2 linked regions of the Terriglobus albidus genome follow. The protein of the gene in region 2 binds, or shares a complex with, the protein of the main gene of each other region. Links are inferred from orthologs where the notes say so. Each region holds a gene or a part of one and is shown on either strand. Other genes may lie near its edges. The genes, in order: FTW19_RS07110 and trxA.

Region 1 (11,010 bases), 2.4 Mb from region 2 along the record:
GGGCCGGAGGCGGTGCCGCCGCCTGAAAGGGTCTCCATAGAACCACGGATGGCCGACAGATTCGATCCCGTGCCCGATCCCCACTTGAAGAGCATGCCTTCGGTTTTGGCCAGCGTCAGGATGGAGTCCAGCGAATCATTCACGGCGTTGATAAAGCAGGCCGAGCACTGCGGCTTGCGGTAGCCGGTCACGGAAAACTCAATGGCGCAGGTGTGCGCATTCCAGTGCCAGTTCTGCGCGTCGGAGTTCGGCTCCAGCCGATCGCAGCCGACGTTGAACCACACCGGCGAATTGAAGGCGGCTTTCTGCTGAATCAGCAGGTGCGCCAGGTCGTCATGGAAGACAGCCGCGTCTTCATCGGTGGCAAAGTAGCCGTCTTTCTTTCCCCAGTCACGGATCGTCTCCGCTACGCGGCTTACCAGTTGACGCACGCCGGTCTCACGCTCCGGAGTTCCGAGCTGGCCGTGCAGATACTTGCTGGCAACGATGTTGGTCGCCGTCATCGACCAGTCCGAAGGAACCTCGACGTCCTTCTGCTCGAAGATCGTCTTGCCCTTGAAGTCCTGGATCACGGCATCGCGCTTCTCCCAGACAACTTCGTCGTAGGGGCTGACGCCGGGCCTGGAGAAATAGCGCTGCCAGGTCAGCCCGGGGGCAGACTTGGTGGAAGATTTGGTTGCAACGGGAGCCGAGGCGGCGACAGAGTCAGCGACAGCAGCGGCCTTACGATTTTCAGCCATAGGGGAACTCCTAGGAGACGTTTTAGATGTACTTGTACAGATCTTCGGACTTACGCGCTTCCGTTATTTCTTAGCGACTTGCCGGGGCCCCTGAAGAGGAAGCAGTTGTGAAAGTAACGCTGTCTGTAGGGCATGTCAACCGGCTTATACAATCTATTGTAGTTGCTTTGTGAATACCCCGCGAATCGCGGCCCGAAACAGGCCGAGGCTCAAAATCAGCCCAAATTCGCTGTGGAAGTCCTCAAAAAGCCACGCCAGAAGCGAAGTTTACAGTCCGGTTAACACCGCACTCGGCTGAGATTACGCCTGTTCCGCCTTCGGAAAAGGGGTCATTTGGGTGGAAAAGTGGCCTGATGCCCGTACGCGGGTGCCCCGGGTCCCGTTTCTGGGACCTGGGTATTCGCGCGAAAGCGCGAACCGCAGTTTGTTTGTCGTTTCGTAACGCTCAGGTCCCCGGCCAGCTTTGCTAGCTGGGGTGAAGAGTAGCGGAGAAATCTGCTTCTCTACCCTAACCGTATAAGCGCCCTACTGATGCACCTCAGCCCGCCGTAGCAACCGCCACAGCGCCACACCCACCGGCGGGCACAGGCTCACAATCCACAAGGTCGCCGAGTAGTGTTTCTGATCGAACAGACGGCCCAGCCAGGGCAGCAACAACCCCGTCAGCAGCGCCCAGCTCGAGATCGAAAATCCGGCCAGAAAGGCCGCATTCTGCTTCGGTTGCACGCTGGCGCCATCTGCCAGAGCAAAGACTACAAAGCCTCCGGCAAAGAACATCTCCAGGAAGAAGAGCGTCAACACTACCGGCACCGAGGTAAACATCGGCACCACCGTGATCAGGAAGCTGGCCACCATCAGGAAGAGAAAGACACCGAACGGCCGCGAGGTGGTCCGGCGGCGACGCAGGTCGCTCAGCCGGCCGAAGACCAGGTAGCCCACCTCCCAGCCCGCCGGAGGTACCCACAGCATGTGCCCCAAAGACGCCTGCGAGACGTGGAGCACCCTCGAAAGGTACAAGGGCGTCGCATACAGTCCGAAGGCCAGGGGAGCCGCTCCAAGGCCATAAATTGCCGCCGTAGCAAAGAGATCGCGGTTCCAGCGGGCGACGAGCCTACCCGCCTCCTCCACCGGCTGTACATGCTTCGGCGGATAGATTCCGGCGATACGCAGGCCGAGCCACAGCACCAGCCACAACGCTCCGACGACGGCGGTAAAGACAAATGCAGCGCGCCAGCCGTAATGGATTGCCAGCGGCGTAACGATCAGCGGCGTCAGCGCCGCGCCAAGGGAGCCTCCGCTGTAGGCCAGAGCCAGGCCGAACGACCGCTGTTCTGCCGGAAGTGTTTCACTCACCGTCTTCAGGCCCGCCGGGAAAGTCGCTCCCTCACCGAATCCAAGCACGCCGCGGAAAACGCTCATCGTCAGCAGGCCGGTCATCATGGCATGGCTTCCCGAAGCCAGCGACCACAGACCAACGGCCGCAAAGCAGGTCCAGAACAGGCCCCTGCGGTCCATCACCCATCCCCAGATGGGGTTTGCCGCCATGTAGCAGAGCGAGAAGACCAGGATCGCCTCGCCGTACTGCTGCGCTGAGAGATGCAGGTCGGCAAGAATGGTCGGCGACAGGATCGACAACACGCTGCGGTCGACATAGGAGATAAACGACAGCAGCAGCATGGCGATGGCAGGCAGCCAGCGGCGCACGGGACTGGAAGGGCGCACCGGGCTGGAAGCGGGAGCGGGGGCAGCCACACTGGAAATCCCAGGGCTGAGGGTCGTTACACTGTCGGGCACGAGATAACTTTATAGGAAGCTATGACACTCGACGACGAGATCCGGATCATTACCGAGCAGGAAGCCGCTCTGCAGTTCTCCACCTTCAACGCCGACACAGCCTGGGAGCTGGGCAGCCGCCTGCGCACCCTGGTCGTGAAAGACAGCCGTCCTACCGCTTTCGGCATCTGGATGGGCGGTCAGACTCTCTTCTACGCCGCGACGCCCAACGTCGCTCCGGGCAACGAAGATTGGGTGCGCCGCAAGCGCAACACCGTCGTCCGCTTTGCTAAGTCCAGCTTCCGCGTCGGCAAGGAACTGGCCAGACAGAACACGACCCTTGAAGTGCGCCAGGGACTCACGCTCGCCGAGTACGCCGCGCACGGAGGCGGATTCCCTCTTACCCTCCGCGGCTCAGGATGCCTGGGAGCCATCGTCCTCAGCGGCCTGACGCAGCCGGAAGATCATGAAATCGTCGTAACCGCTATCGCCGACCAACTCGGCGTCACTGTCCCCCGCCTCGAAATATAGAGGCCCCATACCGCATGACGAATTGATGTACCGGGTGCCCCGGGTCCCGTTTCTGGGACCTGGGAGTTCGCGCAAAGCGCGAATTGTTTTGCCTTTACTCCACGGCACGCGCCGGAACCGGCGCACCTTCCAGCGTGACAAACTTCTGCGGAGAGCAACAGGCCATCTCCAGATGCCGCAGGTCCGCCTGCATCTTCCTGTCATCTTCCAACGCCCGCAGGGCCGCGCTTAGCGCTTTCCGAAGATCCTTCTCTTCAGGCCAGGCGATGCTGTAGTGCACCCACTTACCCTCTTTGCGAGTCGCCACCATGCCCGCACTTCGCAGATACGCCAGATGCCGCGAGATCTTCGGTTGCGGCTCGTTGAGAATCTCAACGAAATAGCAGACGCAAACCTCACGCCCGTTCAGAAGATTAAGGATGCGCAGACGCGTCGGGTCAGAGAGCGCGGTAAAGATCTGCGCCAGTTGCTCCGTTCTGCCTCTCGCCGTCATGCCAAATTCATTATATCCGCCTTGACAGATATGTCCAAACCAGATACATCTGCTTAAGCAGATATGTAGGGAGGAACCGATGGATACCACCTCTGCCGTGAAGGACAAGTACGGCGCGCTTGCGCGTGCCGTTAAGCAAAATGAGCCCGCGTGCTGTGATCCGCTGATGCAGTGCTGCGACCCTATCACCCGCAACCTCTACAGCTCCGACCAGCACGGCATTCTGCCGGAAAAGGCCGTCCTGGCTTCCCTCGGCTGCGGCAATCCCACGGCATTGATCGACCTCCGACCGGGTGAGACCGTCCTTGATCTCGGTTCGGGTGGAGGTATTGATGTATTGCTTTCAGCGCAACGCGTCGGCCCCACCGGCAAAGCCTATGGCCTCGACATGACAGACGAGATGCTGGAGCTCGCCCGCGAGAATCAGCAGAAGGCAGGCGTCACGAATGTCGAGTTCCTGAAGGGCCACATTGAAGCGATTCCACTTCCTGACGCGAGCGTAGACGTCATCATCTCCAACTGCGTGATCAATCTCTCCAGCGATAAGGACCGTGTATTGCGCGAGGCCTTCCGCGTGCTCAAACCCGGCGGCCGCCTTGCTGTCAGCGACGTTGTCGTTCGTGGACACGTCCCTGATGAGATCCGGCAGAGCATGCTGCTCTGGGTAGGCTGCATCGCCGGAGCTCTGGAAGAGCAGGAGTATCGCGGGAAGCTCGCCGCTGCAGGCTTCACCGGCATCGACCTCGAAATCACACGCGTCTATCGCATCGAAGACGCTCGCCACTTCCTCACCGAAGCCGGTGTCGATGTGGACTCCATCGCCTCGCAGGTGGAAGACAAATTTGTCAGCGCCTTCGTGCGTGCCACCAAACCAACGGAAGTACACGCATGATCAACGTTCTCTTTCTGTGCACAGGAAACTCTGCGCGCTCCATCCTTGCCGAGGCGCTTTTGAACCATCGTGGAGCGGGCCGTTTCCGCGCCTTCAGCGCCGGCAGCCAGCCGGCCGGCCTGGTGCGCGAGGGCGCGCTACGCCAGCTCCGGAAGGAAGGCATCGCCACCAAGGGTCTGCGCAGCAAGAGCTGGGACGAGTTCGCACAGCCCGGCGGGCCGCAGATGGACATCATTCTCACCGTTTGCGACAACGCTGCAGCGGAGCCCTGTCCCTTCTGGCCCGGCCATCCCGCAACCGCGCACTGGGGTCTTCCCGATCCCGCAGCAGTAGAAGGCGGTGAAGAGGCTATTGCGCACGCTTATGTGGAAGCCTTCGACACGCTCGATCGGCGCATCCACCGTCTGCTCGACCTGAAGACCATTACACCTGAAGCTCTATCCGAAGCAGGTTCTTTGTGAACACAACTCTCGGCCGCCGCGCCGTTTCAGAATTTCTCAGTATCACTCTTCTGCTGGCCGTTGTTGTCGGCTCCGGAATCATGGGTCAGAGGCTGGATCAGGGCAATGAGGCGATAGCGCTCCTCGCCAACTCATTGGCTACAGGCGCAGGTCTGGTTGCCCTGATCCTCACCTTTGGCGATCTCTCGTCTCACATGAATCCGGTCGTCACCATGGCAGCGGTCCTCGATCGCTCACTGCCACGCAGAGAGGCTGCACTCTACGTCCTCGCACAGGCCGCAGGCGCCTGCTGTGGCGTTGTTCTGGCGCATGCCATCTTCGGCCAGTCTCTGCTGCAGCACGGAACCCATATCCGCAGTGGACCAGCATTACTGCTCTCGGAGTTCGTAGCCACCTTCGGTCTTCTGATGGTCGTGCTCAGCTGCTCTCGCGTCCGCCCGGCAGCAGTTCCCTATGCCGTCGGCGCATACATCACCGCCGCGTACTGGTTCACTTCATCGACATCCTTTGCCAACCCCGCAGTAACGCTTGCCCGCTGCCTGACCGACACCTTCGCCTCAATCCGTCCGGCCGATGTTCTTCCCTTCATCGTTGCTCAGGTGCTGGGAGCACTGGCGGCTATCGGCGTGCAGCAGTGGCTCTTTCAATCCTCTGCGCCGGTGTCCTCCACCACTTCTCAAGAAGAAGTCATGGTTTCAAACACATAGCCGGCATTAATCGCTATCTCCATATCAGATCGCAACCTCTTCCCAGCTTTCGTGTCATCTTCAGGATGCCGCTGTTCCCCTGGCGGCACTCGGCAACACACGACAGAGGTGACACCGATGCGACCGATGCTTTGGGCTGCTGTTCTGGCAACAGCGGCGACGATCTCCGTTGGGCAGGAGCCCTCCGGTACCAACACCCAACCCACTCAGGAACAGACTCCATCCACGCAACAACCGGCGCCCCAGCCATCTGCCGCTGGACAGTCGCCGTCTTCGCAGCAAAGTCCGGTCACTGCCCAGCAGCAGAACGGCGCCTATACCATTCAGCGCAATGCACGCCTGGTGATTCTCGACGCTGTCGTTGTCGACGGCAAAGGCAACCCCATCCCGGGCCTGAAAAAGGAAGACTTTTCTGTCTCCGAGATGGGCGAACCGCAGACGGTGCTGAACTTCGAGCAGGCAGGCGCGACCATTCCGCCGCCCTCCGTCACCATTAACTCGACCGGTGAGCTTGATAAGCTGACGCCGCGCGCGCCTGTGAACATCATCGTTCTCGACGAGTTCAATACGCGCTTTGAAGACATGGCCTTCGCGCGCTACTCGCTAAAGAAGTTCCTGGAGAAGCAGCCGGACAAGCTCGAAGTTCCCACGATGCTGCTCGCGGTCGATTTACAGCACTTCACCGTGTTGAAGGACTACACCCAGGATAAGCAGGCTATCCTGCAGTCCCTGGATAAACACTTCGTCGCGTATCCATGGCAGACACACAACTACTCCTGGATCGGCGAACGTTACGCTACCGCCTTCATCACCCTGCGCCGCGTCGCGCAAGCCACCACCGGTCACTTCGGCCACAAGAATATGATCTGGGTCGGCCGTGGCTTCCCGCCCTTCAACTTCGTCAATGCCCCGGTCGATCAGCAGCACCGCGTGGATAACGCGATCCAGGACGCGGTCAACACACTACGAGATGCGCGGATCACTCTCTACACCATCGATCCGGCAGGTGTGATGGTAGATCCCGGCAAGTATGGCAACGCCGCTGCGTTCAACGATCCGCTGGGCGGCAACTACCAGTTCTCCGCTCTGGCAAAGGCAACCGGTGGGGCCGCGCTCTATGGCCGCAATGATGTCGACACCGAGATTGGCACCGCCATCAAAGACGGCGCGACCTTCTATACCCTCACCTACCGGCCGACCGATAGCTCGCGTGACATGCAGAAGTTCCGCAAGATCGTGGTCACCGTCAACTATCCGGGAGCAAAGGTCCTCACCCGCGAGGGCTACTACCTCTCCTACGGTCCGGGCCGCGTCGATCCTACCAATCCCTCGCGCCGACTGGTCTCAGACCTTGTGGCTGCAGAAAACAGCCAGATGGTCTACGACGGCATTCCTGTGACGCTGGAAAAAGATTCGACCGAGTCCAACACGTACCTGCTACACGTGGATGCACGCGGTGTCGCCTGGAACTATGCCACCGATACAGAGCCGCGTCACGCTGAACTCATCCTGATGTGTACGCAGTTCGACAAGAAAGGCAAAGAGATTGACCGTGACGCTCGCAGCATGAAGATCTCAGCCGGAAGCGATGTTCCACCCACCGGTCCTCTGGTGCGCCCACTCAATCTGCGTTACCACATGAAACGCAACGACAAAGCTGTGCGCGTCCGCTTCACATTGCGTATGGCCGCGACAGGACGCATTGGAACCGCTGACGCTGAGCTCAATTGAATCAATGAATGATTGAATAAGTGAATAACGATTGCGCTATTGGAGCGGAGCGGCATTCTTCAATGATTCAATCATTCACTTATTCAATTTGCATTTGTTCCCAGCCACCGCGACAGCTCGCTCTGCTGACTCTTGCGCAGGGCGATGCATGCATCGATCGACTCCAGCGATTTCTTCAGCGTGCGTTCAGAGGCGTCGACCTTATGCTCGGCGAAGAAGTGCTCCACCTGCGTGCGCTCATCCTGGGTGCAGAAACTCCCGACAGCTGAAACGATGCGTGCACCGGAGCTCTCTGTCAGCGTCGCCTGCACCTGCTTCCAGTTCTCCTGAATGAAAGCCCACGTCTGTGCATGCGTCTCCGGACGCGAGAGCAGAATCGCTAATAGCACCCAGCTATCCTGCGTCCGCACCTCGCCGGAGATGGCGTACTTCAACGTCGCCTCCACCAGCGCCGGATTCGTGAAGCGAGCCAGCGTGTGCAGAAAGTCAGTCTTCAAGCCTGGATCTCTCACGATCTGCGAGGCCTTCCGTATCTTCTCGTAGAGCGATGGATCTCCGTTACGTGCTGCGATGGCCAGTGCGGTGCCGGTCATCGCTGGATCGATCGAGAGCTTGCCACGGAAGAGCTGATCCATGAAACCGTTTGCCTCGGCAATGATCTCTTTGTCACCGGCAAAGCCCAGCAGACCAAAGAGCGTGGCCCGCAGGCTCTGTTTCTCAAAGCTGTCGTGCTTCGATGGTTTGCCCAGCGCATCGTAGACCGGACGATACTGCATGCAGATCCAGGCCTGTAGCCGTGCGCGATCCTCGTCCGAGACAATGCGGGCATCGACACCCAAGATGCCGCCGGCGGCCGTCTCCAGAACCGCAGCACTGTCATCTTTCTTCACCATGCGCAGCAGGTTCAGGTAATCACTCAGCTGGATCAGCCCCGCCCGCATCAAAGCCTCACGCTCTCCCAGGAACAACATTCGCTCCGCCGGAGAGAAGCGCGTCTCCAGTAATTGCAGAATGCTGCTGTACTGCTGCTGCGAATAAGTCGCGCGATAGTAGCCGGTAGCTCCGGAGTTTGCGAAGAAGAACGGCGACGGGATTGTGTTATTCGCGCCATCCGGCTCCATCACACGACAGAGATCGGCGGCGACACCTTTCAGGCAAGTCGGAACGTCCCACCTCTGAACCTGCTCCGCCAGCGCCGCACGCATCGTCAGTGGAGAGAGATAGAAGCGGCTCCGCGGTGCATCCATTGCCTTGTCGGTAAAACGTAGCAGCGGAACGCCAGGCTGGTTGATGAAGCTCTCCATGATGCGATCGACCGGCTGGTGGCTCACCTCTGTCTGTGCCGTCCAGAAGTCTTCCGCAGTGGCATTGCCATAGAGATGCGCGGCCAGATAGTTGTGAACTCCCTGGCGAAAGACCTCGGGACCAACGTAGTGCTCCACCATGGCGAGGACAGCGCCAGCTTTGCCGTAGGCGATGCCATCGAACATCTCGTTGATTTCATCGGGAGTATTCGCCGTAGCACGGATGGGCCGTGTCGCGGAGTCTGAATCATAGTTGAGTGTCTCGTTCAGCTCGGCCGCGCGCTCCTGCTGCATGTTCCACTCCGGATGCCACGCCGCCAGCGGCTTCTTCTCCATCCAGGTGGCGAAGCCTTCGTTGAGCCACAGGTTGTCCCACCACTGCATGGTCACCATGTCACCAAACCATTGGTGCGCCATCTCATGCGCGACCACCTCGGCAACATTCTTCTTCGCCGGCACGGAGCCGTTCTTTGAGTCCACCAGGAGATCGGTCTCGCGATAGGTGATGCAGCCGAAGTTCTCCATGGCGCCCGCTTCGAAGTCCGGCAGCGCGACCATGTCGAGCTTTGGCATCGGATACGGAATGCCGAAGTACTGGTTGTAGTAGTGCAGGATGTACTGAGCCGCATCCACCGCATACTTCGTGTACTTCACCTTGTCGGGCGTGGAGCACGCACGGATGGGCACACCGTCTGCCCTCCCGGTAGAACATGCGAACTCGCCAACCAGAAACGCCACCAGGTACGTGGACATCCTTGGCGTCGTCGCAAACTTCACACGATGCTTCTCACTGCCGAACTGGGTATCGCTGACGATCTGCGTATTCGAGATCGCGGTATCACCCTCGTCGAGCACCAGTTCGATATCAAAAGTCGCCTTCATCGCCGGCTCGTCAAAGCTGGGAAAGGCACGCCGCGCATCGGTAGGTTCGAACTGGGTTACACCATAGCTGCGCTGCTGCGTCTTCGAAAGATAAAAGCCGCGAAGCTTATCGTTGAGGATGCCCGTATACCGGATCCGCAACGTAACCGGCCCGGCGGGCAGGGCATGCTCGAAAGTAAACGTCGCCTGTTCTTTCGCATCGTCCAGAGACACCCCAGCAACCTGCCCGGCGGCGCGTACGGACGTAAATGTGATTTCCGCAGCATTCAGCGTGATCTCTGTCGCGGGAGCATCCAGCGTGAGATCTATGTTCTCCTCGCCCGCAAAGGTCGCGGCCTTCAGGTCAGGCGTAATGGCCAACGCGTAATGCGTTGGACGGACGTTCGACGGGAGACGCTGGGCCTGTGCGGAGGTGATGAGAGAAAGTGCTGCAACAAAGAGGGAAAGCCAAAATCGCATCTGTTAAATGAGTTGACGATACTAAAGATCGGCAGGTTTCGCTCGCCTATTCAGTCGGGCGCGGCTTTTTGTGGGGATTTTTGCGCTTGTTGGGAATTTTCGCGCTTCTGGAAGATTTTCAGTGTTTGGTAGAGAAGCAGATTTCTCCGCTACGCTCCGAAATGACAAAATTATGGGCTACTTACATAGCCTAAGGTGTCCCGACTGCTGAATTGGTCGAGAAGTCTTTTTGTTTGTCATCCCGAAGGGATCTGCTTCTCTACCCAGACTCCCGGGCAGCTCACTTGTCAGCTGCAACGATCCTTTGTCATTTCGGAGCGTAGCGGAGAAATCCGTTTCTCTACCAAACCCCTATCTGGAGCACAGACCCCTTACGTTATCCGCTCCCCTTTGTAATTCCGATAAAAGGCCTCTGACAGGTCAACCCAGGCAGGATTTTCCCTCTCAATCAGCTCAATCTTCCTCTGTCGGCTCCAGGTTTTGAGTTCCTTCTCCCGAGCAATCGCGTTGAGCACATACTGGTGCCGCTCGTAGTAGACAAGCCGGTAGATGTTATATCGGCTTGTAAAGGACCCAGGCTGCTTCATGGCATGCTGCCGTTGCCGGCGGCCGATACCGTTCGTCATACCGATGTAAAGTGTGCGGGAGCGGCTCGCGAGGATATAGACATCAAAGACGTACTCGCGCGCCATGGGTTCTCATTCTAGAGCGGTGCGCACCGTTGAGCAAAAAGCAGATCCCTACGGGATGACAAACAAAAAACTTTTCGGCTGATTCAGTATCGGGACACCTTATAAAAGGCCGAGCAACCACCCATTCTTGTCATTTTGGAGCGCAGCGGAGAAATCCGCCCCTCTACCCAAACTGTAGAGAAGCAGATCCCTGCGGGTTGAAAAACAATAATCCCGCAGGGACCCACCTTCCCAAAACTATTGGTTCCGCGACGCCGCGCGCTCGCTCATCCCGGAGAACTCCGCCGCACGCGATTCCGCATAGGCCGCCGCTCCCAGGAGCGCACAACTCTGATTCAGAATCAC
Region 2 (10,908 bases):
ACCGACGGACGACTGCACGATGATCGAGCTGCGGTACCACGATCGCCGCACAGAGAGTCGCGCTTAACTACCGTCCCTTAGCCTTCGCTTCCGTCAGCAGCGGTGAACCCGCATCAGCTTCCTTCCAGAGCGTCGCAAATGCTTTGTAAGCCATTGCGGCGTTGTTGTGATCTCCCATGGCATCGTAGGCATGTGCCAGGCCGATCTGCGCCGCTGGATAGACCGTACCGCCCGTGAGCAGCGACTGGCCGTGATGCTGCAACTGAACCTGGTGATCGATAAGCGCGACCTGAGGCTTACCGGTCGCAACCTGTGCCAGGCCGCGCAGGTAGGCTCCGATGGTTATCGTGTCATAGGCCTTAGCCTTCGATAACAACTCGAGCGCAGCCTCGGGCTGGCCCGTCTTCAACTGAATCGCCGCCGTAACCACAGGCGCGAAATACTCCTTCGCCGCCGTTCCCTGCTGGCTGTTCAATGCGCTGAGATGCTGTTGCGCTGCTGCTTCATCACCGCACATCGCCGCTGCCAGGCCCGCGTAGTACGCCGCTCTGGGAGCGATCGATGTTGTGACAGGAAGAAATGCCTTCGCGCCAACACAGTCAGAGAGCAGAGCTCGATTCAGCGCGGCCTGCCCGGCAAAGGTCGCCGCAACGGCCGCCAACTTCGGATTCTGGGATACCGAGGTAATCGCCTGGCGCCATACGGCTGCTCCGGCCTGTAATCTTCCAGTGTTATCCAGATAGGTTGCATAGGCTGGAGCCACGGTCAACGCATCAGGGTGCTGCCTGGCCAGCTCAATCTGTGCGGCGAGAAGGTCGTCCTTCCCTTGAAGATAGGCCGCCAGCAACTCCTGATCGTTGTGCTTCGACCCCACCTTCACCGCCTGACGTTCCAGTTTCAGAGCCGCCTCATAACGGTTCTGTGCCGTCATTGCGACTTCCGCCTCCCGATACAGGCTGCCGTCTCCCGGGTTCAGTTTCAGGCCCCCCTGAGCGGCCTGCCCGGCTTCTGCCCAGCGTCCCATCTTTCGATCCACAACCGCCTGCAGGCGGAAGCCATCAGGGTCGCTTGCAAAGGCCGTGAGATACGCCTTTGCAAGTTCGGATGCCTTCGGCAGGTTGCCGGAGACGAAGAGCTCCTGGGCCAGTGCTGACAACGCAGCCAGGCGCTGCCCGCTCTTGGCTGCGTTCGCGGCGGCAGAACTTGCCGCCGTGCCGGCTGCATCGTGTGCGCCGACAGCTTCATACAACAGCGCCAGCTTCAACGCCGGCTGCACAAATGCCGGATCGGCGGCGACCGCACGTTCATAGGCCTGCATCGCCAGCGCCGGTTGCCACAGGCTGAGTGCGATCTCGCCGCGGGCGTATTCCCGCAAGGCTTCCTGTGAGGAGCTGGCCAGGCTGTTGAATGAAACACTCGTCTTTTGGATGTCAGCGTTCGACTCTCCTAGAGCTGCACGCAGCGGTTGGGCCAGGCGATCCAAGGTGACACCGATCTGTTCTTTGCTGACAGCCCTATCGGTGAACGTTGCCAACGTACGATTCGAAGCAGTTTCGTGAAGCGTCAGCTCAATGTCATAGCCGGCTCCGCCGCTGGAGATCCTGCCAAAGAGGAAGACCGGAACACCGGAGTTAGTCGCGACCTGCCGCGCTGTTACCTCATCCACGGGCTGACTCACAGTGCCGTCCCCGCTGAGCTGGGCGCGGAAGGATTCAGGGCCGCGATAGGCGATCGACGGAGATTGCGACAGCTCCATCGCGACAGCCGATGCAACCCAGTCATCCAGAGTGCTGTCACCAGTGTCGTTTTGAATGGCGGTCACCATCACCGCCTGCCCTGGAGTCATGACATCGGAGACCACGCTCTTATTGCGGAACCTGAAGAATGCAAACGCTCCGGCAACAATCACTAAGACCGCGATAGCCACGAACAGCAGCATCTTACTGCCCTTCTTCTCCGGCTCGGCCTCAACATTGCTCTCGTACCCGGCACGTGGCCGTGCGGCTACAACACCCGAGCCCGACGCTGCCCGCCGTTGTGCTGACCTCTGTCCTGAGGCCACCGCGACGGCTGCCGTTTTGTCTTCTGCATGATGGGAGGAGGTTTGTGACGAATGGGGAGCTGGAGGACGCCAGCCCGCCGCCGGAATATTGATCTCCGTTGCATCGGCCGGACCAGAGGTACGTGCCTGCTCCGGCGACGCCGGGACGCCCATCTTTGACGGAGGAATGAATGGCTGCGAAGCTCGCTCCGGAAGATCGTTCTCCCGCCTGCCGCCTGGTACGGGTGGGCTCGATGTCCGGCGAATCCGCCTGTCGACCGACCGGGGATCGCCTGGATCATTGACTGGTGCCTTGTTGCGCTGCATCCACGGAGCCTTCTTGCCTCCGTCCCGAATCTCCTCAAGCGCCGCGGCGACATCCCCGGCACTTTGGTACCGGTTCTTACGGTCTTTCGCCAGCAGCTTCAGGATGACCTTTTCCAGGTCCCTGGGAACATTCGCTCCGAAGCTCTTCATCGCCGGCGGATCGTGGCTCAGGATATTGACGAAGATCACGGCGCTGGTCGCCCCATCAAAGGGCACACATCCTGTCGCCATCTCATACAGAACCACGCCTAACGAAAAGAGATCGGATCGCGTATCCAGCTGTTCCCCGCGCGCCTGCTCGGGAGACATATACGCAACGGTACCGACCGTTGATCCTGTGACCGTCAGGTCCTGCGTGTGTTGCGAATGCCCGGTCAGACGCTCGATCTTAGCCAGACCGAAATCCAGAACCTTTGCCTGCCAGGCACCGCTGGGACGTGGAACCAGGAAAACATTTGCGGGCTTGATATCGCGGTGGACGATATTTTTGGCATGCGCCGCAGCCAGCGCCTCAGCAACCTCAATGCCGTAAGCCAACACCTCTGCCACGGGCATAGGGCCACGGTCGATGGAGTCGCGCAACGTCTCACCATCGAGCAGCTCCATCACCATGTAGGGATCGCCGTTGTGGTCCCCAATGTCGAAGATGGTACGAATATTCGGATGGTTCAGCGCCGACGCGGCACGCGCTTCGCGGAGGAAACGTTCATGCATCTCCGGCATGGAGAGGTCTTCATGCAGCACCTTCAACGCGACTTCGCGATGAAGACGGGTATCCAAAGCACGGAACACCGAACCCATGCCGCCGCGTCCGAGGGACCCGAGTATCTGATACGGGCCAATAAAACTTCCTGTCTCAAAACTCATATCCAGAACATCGCAATCCGCGGCACTTTCGGCAGAAACCACCAAACTAACTTGTGTGAAAGTGCGTCCATCATACCCCGTCTGTGCCGGGTGGCGAACAGCTTTTCCTCTCACTTTCCGCCGATACAATGAAAGGCGTATGCCCGATACCTTCGTACAACGCGTGCCACTGGGCCAGACGCTGCTGATCGACGCCGATGACACCCTTTGGGAGAACAACATCTACTTCGAACGGGCCATCGTAAGCTTCATCTCACTGCTCAACCATCACGCGTACAGCCCTGATGAGATACGCCATCACCTGAATGCGTGCGAGCGCGAGACCATCCGCCAACGCGGCTATGGCTTGAAGAGCTTCCGGCAGTCCTTGGTGAACTGCTTTGAACAGCTCTCTCCGGAACCCGTCTCTCAGCAGACGCACGAACAGATCTCCAGCTTTGCCGACGCCATTGCAACTCAGGAGATTGAACTCCTACCCGGCGTTGCCGATACTTTATCTACGCTGACGACACGCCATCGCATCATTCTTGTCACCAAAGGCGACGATTGGGAACAGCGCGACAAGCTGGAACGCTCCGGCCTGAAGCCGTATTTTCATGAGATCGAAGTTCTACCTGAAAAACACAGCGAAGCCTACTTGACATTGCGCGATCGCCATTGTTGCGAAGCAGCCTCCACATGGATGATTGGGAACTCACCCAAGAGCGACGTCAACCCTGCTCTTGAGGCGGGCTTGAATGCCATCTTCATTCCGCACGACAATACCTGGATGCTGGAGCACGAAGAGCTGCTTCCGCCTCCATCGAGCCAGGCGTTTCTGCAACTCCCCGCCTTCCCGCATCTGGCGCATTACTTCTAGAGCCCCAAGTAAAGCGCAAAAAAAGCCAATCGCTTAAACGCAAAAGAGCCCGCCTTCACAGCGGGCTCTTAGCAACCTTATTGGAAGTGGCTTAGGCCAGGACCTTGGTCACGCTCTTGTCGATGGTGTCCTTCGGCACGTAACCGACAATCTGCTCGGCGACCTTGCCGTCCTTGAAGATTAACAGTGCCGGGATGCCGCGAATGCCGTAACGTGCAGGCGTTTGTGCATTCTGGTCCACATTCATCTTCATTACCTTCAACTGTCCGTTGTAAGTAGTGGCCACTTCATCAACGATGGGAGCAAGCGCTCGACAAGGACCACACCATGCGGCCCAAAAATCAACCATTACGGGTTGCTGCGACTGCAGCACCTCGCTCTCAAATGTCGCATCGCTTACATCTGTTACGTTTGCCATCGTTCCTCCCTTTTCTCTCCGCCATTATAGGATGCTGGAATCAGCGCCGCGATTCACAGCCCCCTATCCGGCCGGGAAACCTTCTTATTTTTCAGCTTAAAAGGAGAAGCGCCCGGATCTATAAAGATCAACGGGCGCCGGAGCAGCCCTCCCCCAGAACTGCCCACGAGATGACAGTATTGGTGAGATGAAAACTTGTAAAGCAATCTTCGGTAACTGGGAGTAATAGGTTACCTCTGAGAAGTACTGGCGCCCTCAGCCGCACAGGTGAGAACGACCTCGAGCTCGGGATCTTCGCTGCGCAGTCTTGCCCGCGCTATCACTTCTTCCGGATCGGTATTCTTGTCCAGCACCAGCAGGACCGACGGCCCGGCGCCGCTGAGTGCGACACCCAATACCCCATTCACTCCAGACAGGGGCAGTAGGGCCTTGAGCAGGGGGCAGGCCTCCATACGGTACGGCTGGTGCATTCTGTCCTGCATGGCCAGCCGCAGCAGGTCGCCCCGGCCTGCGGCGAAGGCGCCCATCAGAAGCGCACTGCGCTGCACGTTAAAGATGGCGTCGGCTTTTGAGTACTCCGCCGGCAGCATGCCACGCGCTTTTGCCGTCGAGAGCGAGCTGCCTGGAATGGCCAGCAGAAACTGCCAGTCCGCAGGAGCAGCGATTTTAACCGCTGCTACTTCCCCATCCGCCTGCATGGCCGATGCCACAACCCCACCCAACAATGCCGCTGCGACGTTGTCAGGATGTCCCTCAATCCGGGTGACTTCCCGCAGTAGACGGGCTTCGTTCCAACCCAATCCACCGATCTCATTGGCCAGAAGCACCGCAGCCACAATGGCCGCCGCTGATGAGCCGCAACCACGCCCTAACGGGATGTCGTTCCGAAGCGTCAGCTTGAGGCCTGGAACAGGGCGCCCCGAGGCCCGCAGAAGGTCGCCAATTGTTTCGAGGATCAGGTTATTCTCGAGCCGCCCACACAGATGCGCATCCCGGCCCGAAGCGGCTACGCAGGTCCGTTCGGAGATCTCCGCATCGACTTCCAGATACATGGCCAGCGCCATACCGAGGGCGTCGAACCCCGGTCCGAGGTTGGCAGAACTTGCCGGGACTCTTACAGATACGGTCATAACTGAATGCTGCTCTCGAGCGCCTTGAGAACCGCGTCGGTCCGAGCTTCCAGCACGATCGGGGGCTTCCGTAACGAAGAAGCCTCCTGGTCCGAAAACAGAGTTCCACGATGAAAATCGATGGTGTACTCGGGATCCTTCAGGGTGTGGCCGGTCAGCAGCAGGACAACCCGCTCCTCGCGTCCAATACGCCCGTCCCGGGTAAGCTTCTTCAGGCCCGCCAGGGTCACGGCGGAGGCCGGCTCACAACCGATCCCTTCAGCGCCAATCTCGGCCTTGGCCTGGGCGATCTCCTGCTCGGAGACCTCTTCCACCCATCCACCGGTAGCGCGGATAATCCGCACGGCCTTCTTCCAGCTTGCCGGATTGCCGATGCGAATTGCGGTTGCCCGGGTATCGGCAACAACCGGCTCCAGCTGTTCCCCGCCACTCGCCTGCATTGCGCGATAGAGCGGATTTGCACCGTGGGCCTGGATCACTGAGATCTTCGGAACACGGCTGATGAGGCCCAGGCGCTTCATCTCTTCGAATCCCTTGCCGAGCGCGGAGCTATTGGCCAGGTTGCCACCGGGGACGATCACGTGCTCCGGCACCTGCCAGTCCATCTGCTCCACCATCTCGAGAGCGGGCGTCTTCTGGCCTTCGAGGCGATAGGGGTTCACCGAATTGAGCATGTAGATCGGCAGACGCTTGACCAGGTCATTCAGAACCCGGACGCAGCCGTCGAAATCGCTCTTGAGCTGGATGGTCAATGCGCCATAGTCCATAGACTGCGACAGCTTGCCCCAGGCGATTTTGCCCTCGGGAATAAATACAATGCTGGTCAGGCCGGCGCGTGCGGCATAGGCTGCCATGGCGGCTGACGTATTTCCAGTAGAAGCGCACGCGACCACCTTGAAGCCCCGTTCAGCAGCGACCGACAGAGCGGCGGTCATACCGGTATCTTTGAAGCTGCCCGTTGGATTCATACCCTGGTGCTTGGCCAACAGCCAGTCCACGCCGGCAATCTTCCCGCAGCGAGGGAGCTCATACAAGGGCGTATTGCCCTCACGCAGGGTCACGGCATGGGATGGATCGTCAAGAATCGGCAGCAGGTCACGGAAACGCCAGACACCACTCTGGTCGATGGGGAGGGTGGAAGAGCGACGTTCCTGCCACAGCCAGCGGAGCGCGCCCGCATTAGGAAGGTTGGCGCCATCGGACGACCACGGGTAAACCACTTCATACAGCTCACCGCACTGGGCACAGCGAAAGTTGGAGGTCGCATCCGTACCGGCAATGCGCGCACCGCACCCTGTGCATCTAAGCTCGTGTGACTTCTCTTTCATCGGTATCTCTAGGGTACCGTAAACTTTCTGCCATGCTCAAAGCGCTGCTCCTCTTACTCCTGATTCCCCCAGCATTCGGGCAAACAAAACCGGTAGAGTTGCGGATTGCGGCGGCAGCCGATCTACAGCCGGTGCTTGAGGCCGTGGGGCCAATCTATGAGAAGAAGGCCAACGTCCACCTGCTGGTTTCCTATGCAGCCTCTTCCATCCTGGCCAGCCAGATCATCTCCGCAGGTCCTGGAGGCCCCTTCGACGTGTTCATGGGTGCCGATTTCTACTTTCCGGAGAAGGTTGTCGCAGCCAACCTGGCAGATACGGGCAGCCCGATTCCCTATGCCAAGGGGACCCTGGTTTTATGGACACGGAATGGCTCTCCCTTCACCCCTCTCCAACTGTCGGCGCTGGAATCATCCGATCTCAAGTCCCTGGCCATCGCCGACCCGGAGCACGCACCGTATGGCCGTGCGGCAGTGGAGGCCTTGAAAGCCCTCAAACTCCAGGACAGGGTCAAGGATCACCTTGTGCGCGCTGAAAACGTAGGCCAGGCCGGCCAGTTTGCCTTCACCGGGAATGCCGAGCTTGCCATCATCTCGAAGACACTGGCGGTCTCCCCGAAGTTCAAACAGTCGGGGACGTTCGTGCTGTTCCCGTTCTCCAGCTATAACCCCATCACGCAGACAGCAGTCGTATTGCGCAGCTCGGCGCAACGCGATGCGGCACACGCCTTCCTGAACTGGTTTCTCTCGAGCGAGGTTCAGCCGCACCTTCCGGACCTGGGGCTCACGCCGGTGAAGTGAGTCCGGCCAGCCACAGAGTCCCCGGTACACTGTCCTTCATCGATGGATCTCGACGCTCTGTGGCTGACATTTCGCCTGGCCCTCACCACGACCGCCATTCTGCTTTGCCTTGGACTCCCGCTGGCAGCATGGCTGGCCTACGGACAAAGCCGTTTGCGTCCGCTGGCGCAGGCGTTGGTTGCTCTGCCATTGGTACTGCCGCCGACCGTGCTGGGCTTTTACCTCCTGGTGCTGCTTGGCCCCACAACCGCAGTCGGACGCGTGATCACAACGACTCTCGGACATCCGCTTGCTTTCTCTTTTACCGGGCTACTGATAGGTTCCCTGCTGTACAGCCTTCCCTTTGCCGTACAGCCTCTGGTAAGCGGCATGATGGGGATCGGGCCGGAGCTGCGGGAAGCGGCAGCGACGCTGGGTGCACGGCCCTCCGTTGTCTTTGTGCGGGTTACCATGCCGCTGATACGTCCATCGCTGCTGACCGCGGGGATTCTGGCCTTTACCCATACAGTCGGCGAATTCGGAGTTGTGTTGATGCTGGGCGGCAATATTCCGGGCGCAACGCGGACTCTCTCCATCGCGCTCTACGATCAGGTTGCCGATTTCAACTTCGCCGCAGCCAATCGCACGGCTCTTCTGCTGCTGGCCTTTTCGTTTGTCTCGCTGTTGCTTGTGCACTGGCGAGCCGGACAAAGGAGCACGCGCCTTGTCTGAGCCATTGCTGCACGAACACATCACCGCGAAGCTGGACTCCATCACGATCGACGTCACCGTGGCTTTGCGCTCGCCCTGGACGGTGCTCTTCGGGCCGTCAGGCTCCGGCAAGTCGACCATCCTTCGCAGCATCGCCGGATTACGCGGAGGCCCACCTGCCTGGAAACGGCATATCCCTCTCGCTTCGCAGAAGGCTGCGCTGTTTCCACATATGTCCGTCAAGGCGAATCTCGAGTTCGGCAGAGAACTCCCGACAGGAGACTCCAAGCGGGAACAGGAGCTCCATGCCGAACGGTTTCAGGATCTGGTTCGCCTGTTCCGTATTGGCGATCTGCTGGGTCGCTACCCGGCACAGCTCTCCGGTGGCCAGGCACAACGCGTCAGCGTAGCCCGCGCTCTGATGCCCAGGTACTCGCGCCTGGTGCTGCTGGATGAACCTTTTACCGGTCTGGAGCAGGCGTTGCGCGATGAGCTTCTGCTCGCGCTCAAACAATGGACGCGCGAACACAGACTCCCTGTCCTCTCCGTCACGCATGACGTTACTGAAGCGCTTCTTCTGGAGGCGGAAGTGATCAAGCTTCATGAGGGACGCATCGTCGCTCAGGGCCCGGCGCAGGAGGTGCTTGCCGAGGAACGCCTTCAGCTCTTGCGCAGCCTTGATGGGTCACGAACCTTTACTCTGTAGTCTGTCCGTGCGTATCCAGCAGAACATTCCGCTCGCACCCTACACCACGTTGAAGGTCGGCGGTGCAGCTCGTCTCTTCGTCGAGGCAGGAGGCGAAACCGAGATCCTTGATGCGCTGCGTTTCGCCCGGGAAGAGCGTATTCCGGTCTTTGTCCTGGGAGGCGGTTCCAATCTGCTTGTACATGACAGCGGCTTCGATGGCCTGGTGATTCGGATTGCGCTGAAGGGGATCGCGCAGCAGGGCCACACGTTGACAGCAGCCGCGGGAGAAGAGTGGGATGCCCTGGTACAGCTTTCCGCTGAGCGGAACCTGCAAGGCATTGAGTGCCTCGCAGGAATTCCCGGGACCGTTGGTGGCACGCCAGTCCAGAATGTGGGCGCCTATGGGCAGGAGGTGGCGCAGACCATCACCCAGGTTCGCACTATCGATCGGGCAACTCTCACGCCGCTCACGTTTACCAATGCAGAATGTGGCTTTGCCTATCGTCGTTCTCGCTTCAACCATGAGGACATCGACCGGTATATCGTTACCGCGGTGAGCTTCCGGCTATTGCCCGGCGGCGCTCCGTCGCTGGCCTATGCCGATCTGCAGCGCGCGTTTCTCCGGAGTGAAACTCCTTCGCTAATGGAGGTTGCGACCAAGGTCCGGAAGATTCGCGCAACCAAAGGCATGGTCTTGATTCCCGGCGACGCGGATACCCAATCCGCTGGATCTTTCTTCAAGAATCCCGTGGTTCCACCAGCGGTCTACGAAGCGATCGCCGACGGCCGTGCAAGCGTGCCTCACTGGCCTGCTCCCGGAGGGGTGAAGCTCTCGGCTGCGTGGCTTCTGGAAGCCAGCGGCTTTCACAAAGGCTTTACTCTCGGCCAGGCTGGCCTCTCCACCAAGCATGCATTGGCCCTCACCAACCGTGGCGGAGCCACGGCGGCCGAGATTCTGGCCCTCCGCGACCATTTGCAGGCCGCTGTGGAAGCCCGCTTTGGCATTCGTCTGGAGCAGGAACCGGTCGAGCCCTAGACCATTTACAATGGAACCTGGAGGAAATCCGAATAATGTACCCAGAGATCATGGTCATCCCCATGCGCGAGGAGTTAACCCGCGCAGGCATCGGAGAGGCTCGCACCGCGGCCGAAGTGGACGCAGCCCTGGCCAAGCCTGGCACCACCATGGTGGTAGTGAATTCGATCTGTGGCTGCGCCGCCGGTAAGATGCGTCCCGGCGTTCGCATGGCCCTGTCGAATCCCACACTCCCGGACCAGTCCATTACTGTCTTTGCCGGTCAGGACCGCGAAGCCACCGAGAAGGCGCGCGGCTACTTTGGCGGACATCCGCCGACCTCGCCGTCGATCGCTATTCTGCGTGATGGACAGTTGGTGTACCTGATGCAGCGCTCGGCGATCGAGACATCGACTGCTCCCGCTATCGCCCAGGAGCTGCAGCGGGCTTTCGATACCTACTGCGCCAAGACCACAGCGTAAGTTTAGAAAACTCTTTTGTTACAGACATGGCTCACTTTTCCATTGGATTCGCCGATGGAGAAAGTGAGCCATGTCTGTTATGGAATACATTCCCCAGCCCGGGTTCTTCGAGACGCTTGGCAGCAGTCCAGCAATGGAACGGCTGAGATTACAGCTCGAGCGTATCGGGCCACACTTCCGCACCATTTTGTTGACGGGTGAAACCGGCGTTGGCAAAGAGCTTGCTGCGCGTACCCTGCATCAACTCAGCCCTGCCGCGAATGAGC

What was found.
Region 1: the proteins of trxA (region 2) and FTW19_RS07110 are in contact, whole or in part, in an NMR structure (PDB 2IPA), measured with the Bacillus subtilis proteins. The link is inferred for Terriglobus albidus from one-to-one orthologs.

The regions. Positions count from the first base shown.
Region 1 is NZ_CP042806.1:1,760,881-1,771,890, reverse strand. What follows is about bases 3,203-6,157. They hold FTW19_RS07110 (arsenate reductase ArsC), read left to right. Parts: upstream 3,203-4,425; coding sequence 4,426-4,890; downstream 4,891-6,157. Other genes in these bases: FTW19_RS07100 (VWA domain-containing protein), read left to right, coding at 5,715-6,157; FTW19_RS07105 (aquaporin), read left to right, coding at 4,887-5,597; FTW19_RS07115 (arsenite methyltransferase), read left to right, coding at 3,617-4,429; FTW19_RS07120 (ArsR/SmtB family transcription factor), read right to left, coding at 3,203-3,537. In the rest of the region: FTW19_RS07135 (vitamin B12-dependent ribonucleotide reductase), read right to left, coding at 1-740; FTW19_RS07130 (MFS transporter), read right to left, coding at 1,266-2,492; FTW19_RS07125 (heme-degrading domain-containing protein), read left to right, coding at 2,556-3,044; more of FTW19_RS07120, read right to left, coding at 3,139-3,202; more of FTW19_RS07100, read left to right, coding at 6,158-7,328; FTW19_RS07095 (M1 family metallopeptidase), read right to left, coding at 7,412-9,973; FTW19_RS07090 (GIY-YIG nuclease family protein), read right to left, coding at 10,345-10,665; glk (glucokinase), read right to left, coding at 10,903-11,010. UniProt on the Bacillus subtilis protein: Catalyzes the reduction of arsenate [As(V)] to arsenite [As(III)]. In vitro, can dephosphorylate para-nitrophenyl phosphate (pNPP).
Region 2 is NZ_CP042806.1:4,155,941-4,166,848, forward strand. Bases 2,850-5,702 are described here. They hold trxA (thioredoxin), read right to left. Parts: upstream 4,513-5,702; coding sequence 4,186-4,512; downstream 2,850-4,185. Other genes in these bases: FTW19_RS16465 (protein kinase domain-containing protein), read right to left, coding at 2,850-3,235; FTW19_RS16470 (HAD family hydrolase), read left to right, coding at 3,375-4,094; thrB (homoserine kinase), read right to left, coding at 4,743-5,642; thrC (threonine synthase), read right to left, coding at 5,639-5,702. Outside these bases: FTW19_RS16460 (SpoIIE family protein phosphatase), read left to right, coding at 1-67; more of FTW19_RS16465, read right to left, coding at 68-2,849; more of thrC, read right to left, coding at 5,703-6,970; modA (molybdate ABC transporter substrate-binding protein), read left to right, coding at 7,003-7,767; modB (molybdate ABC transporter permease subunit), read left to right, coding at 7,810-8,478; FTW19_RS16500 (ATP-binding cassette domain-containing protein), read left to right, coding at 8,471-9,163; FTW19_RS16505 (UDP-N-acetylmuramate dehydrogenase), read left to right, coding at 9,171-10,181; FTW19_RS16510 (BrxA/BrxB family bacilliredoxin), read left to right, coding at 10,217-10,642; FTW19_RS16515 (sigma 54-interacting transcriptional regulator), read left to right, coding at 10,713-10,908. UniProt on the Bacillus subtilis protein: Participates in various redox reactions through the reversible oxidation of its active center dithiol to a disulfide and catalyzes dithiol-disulfide exchange reactions.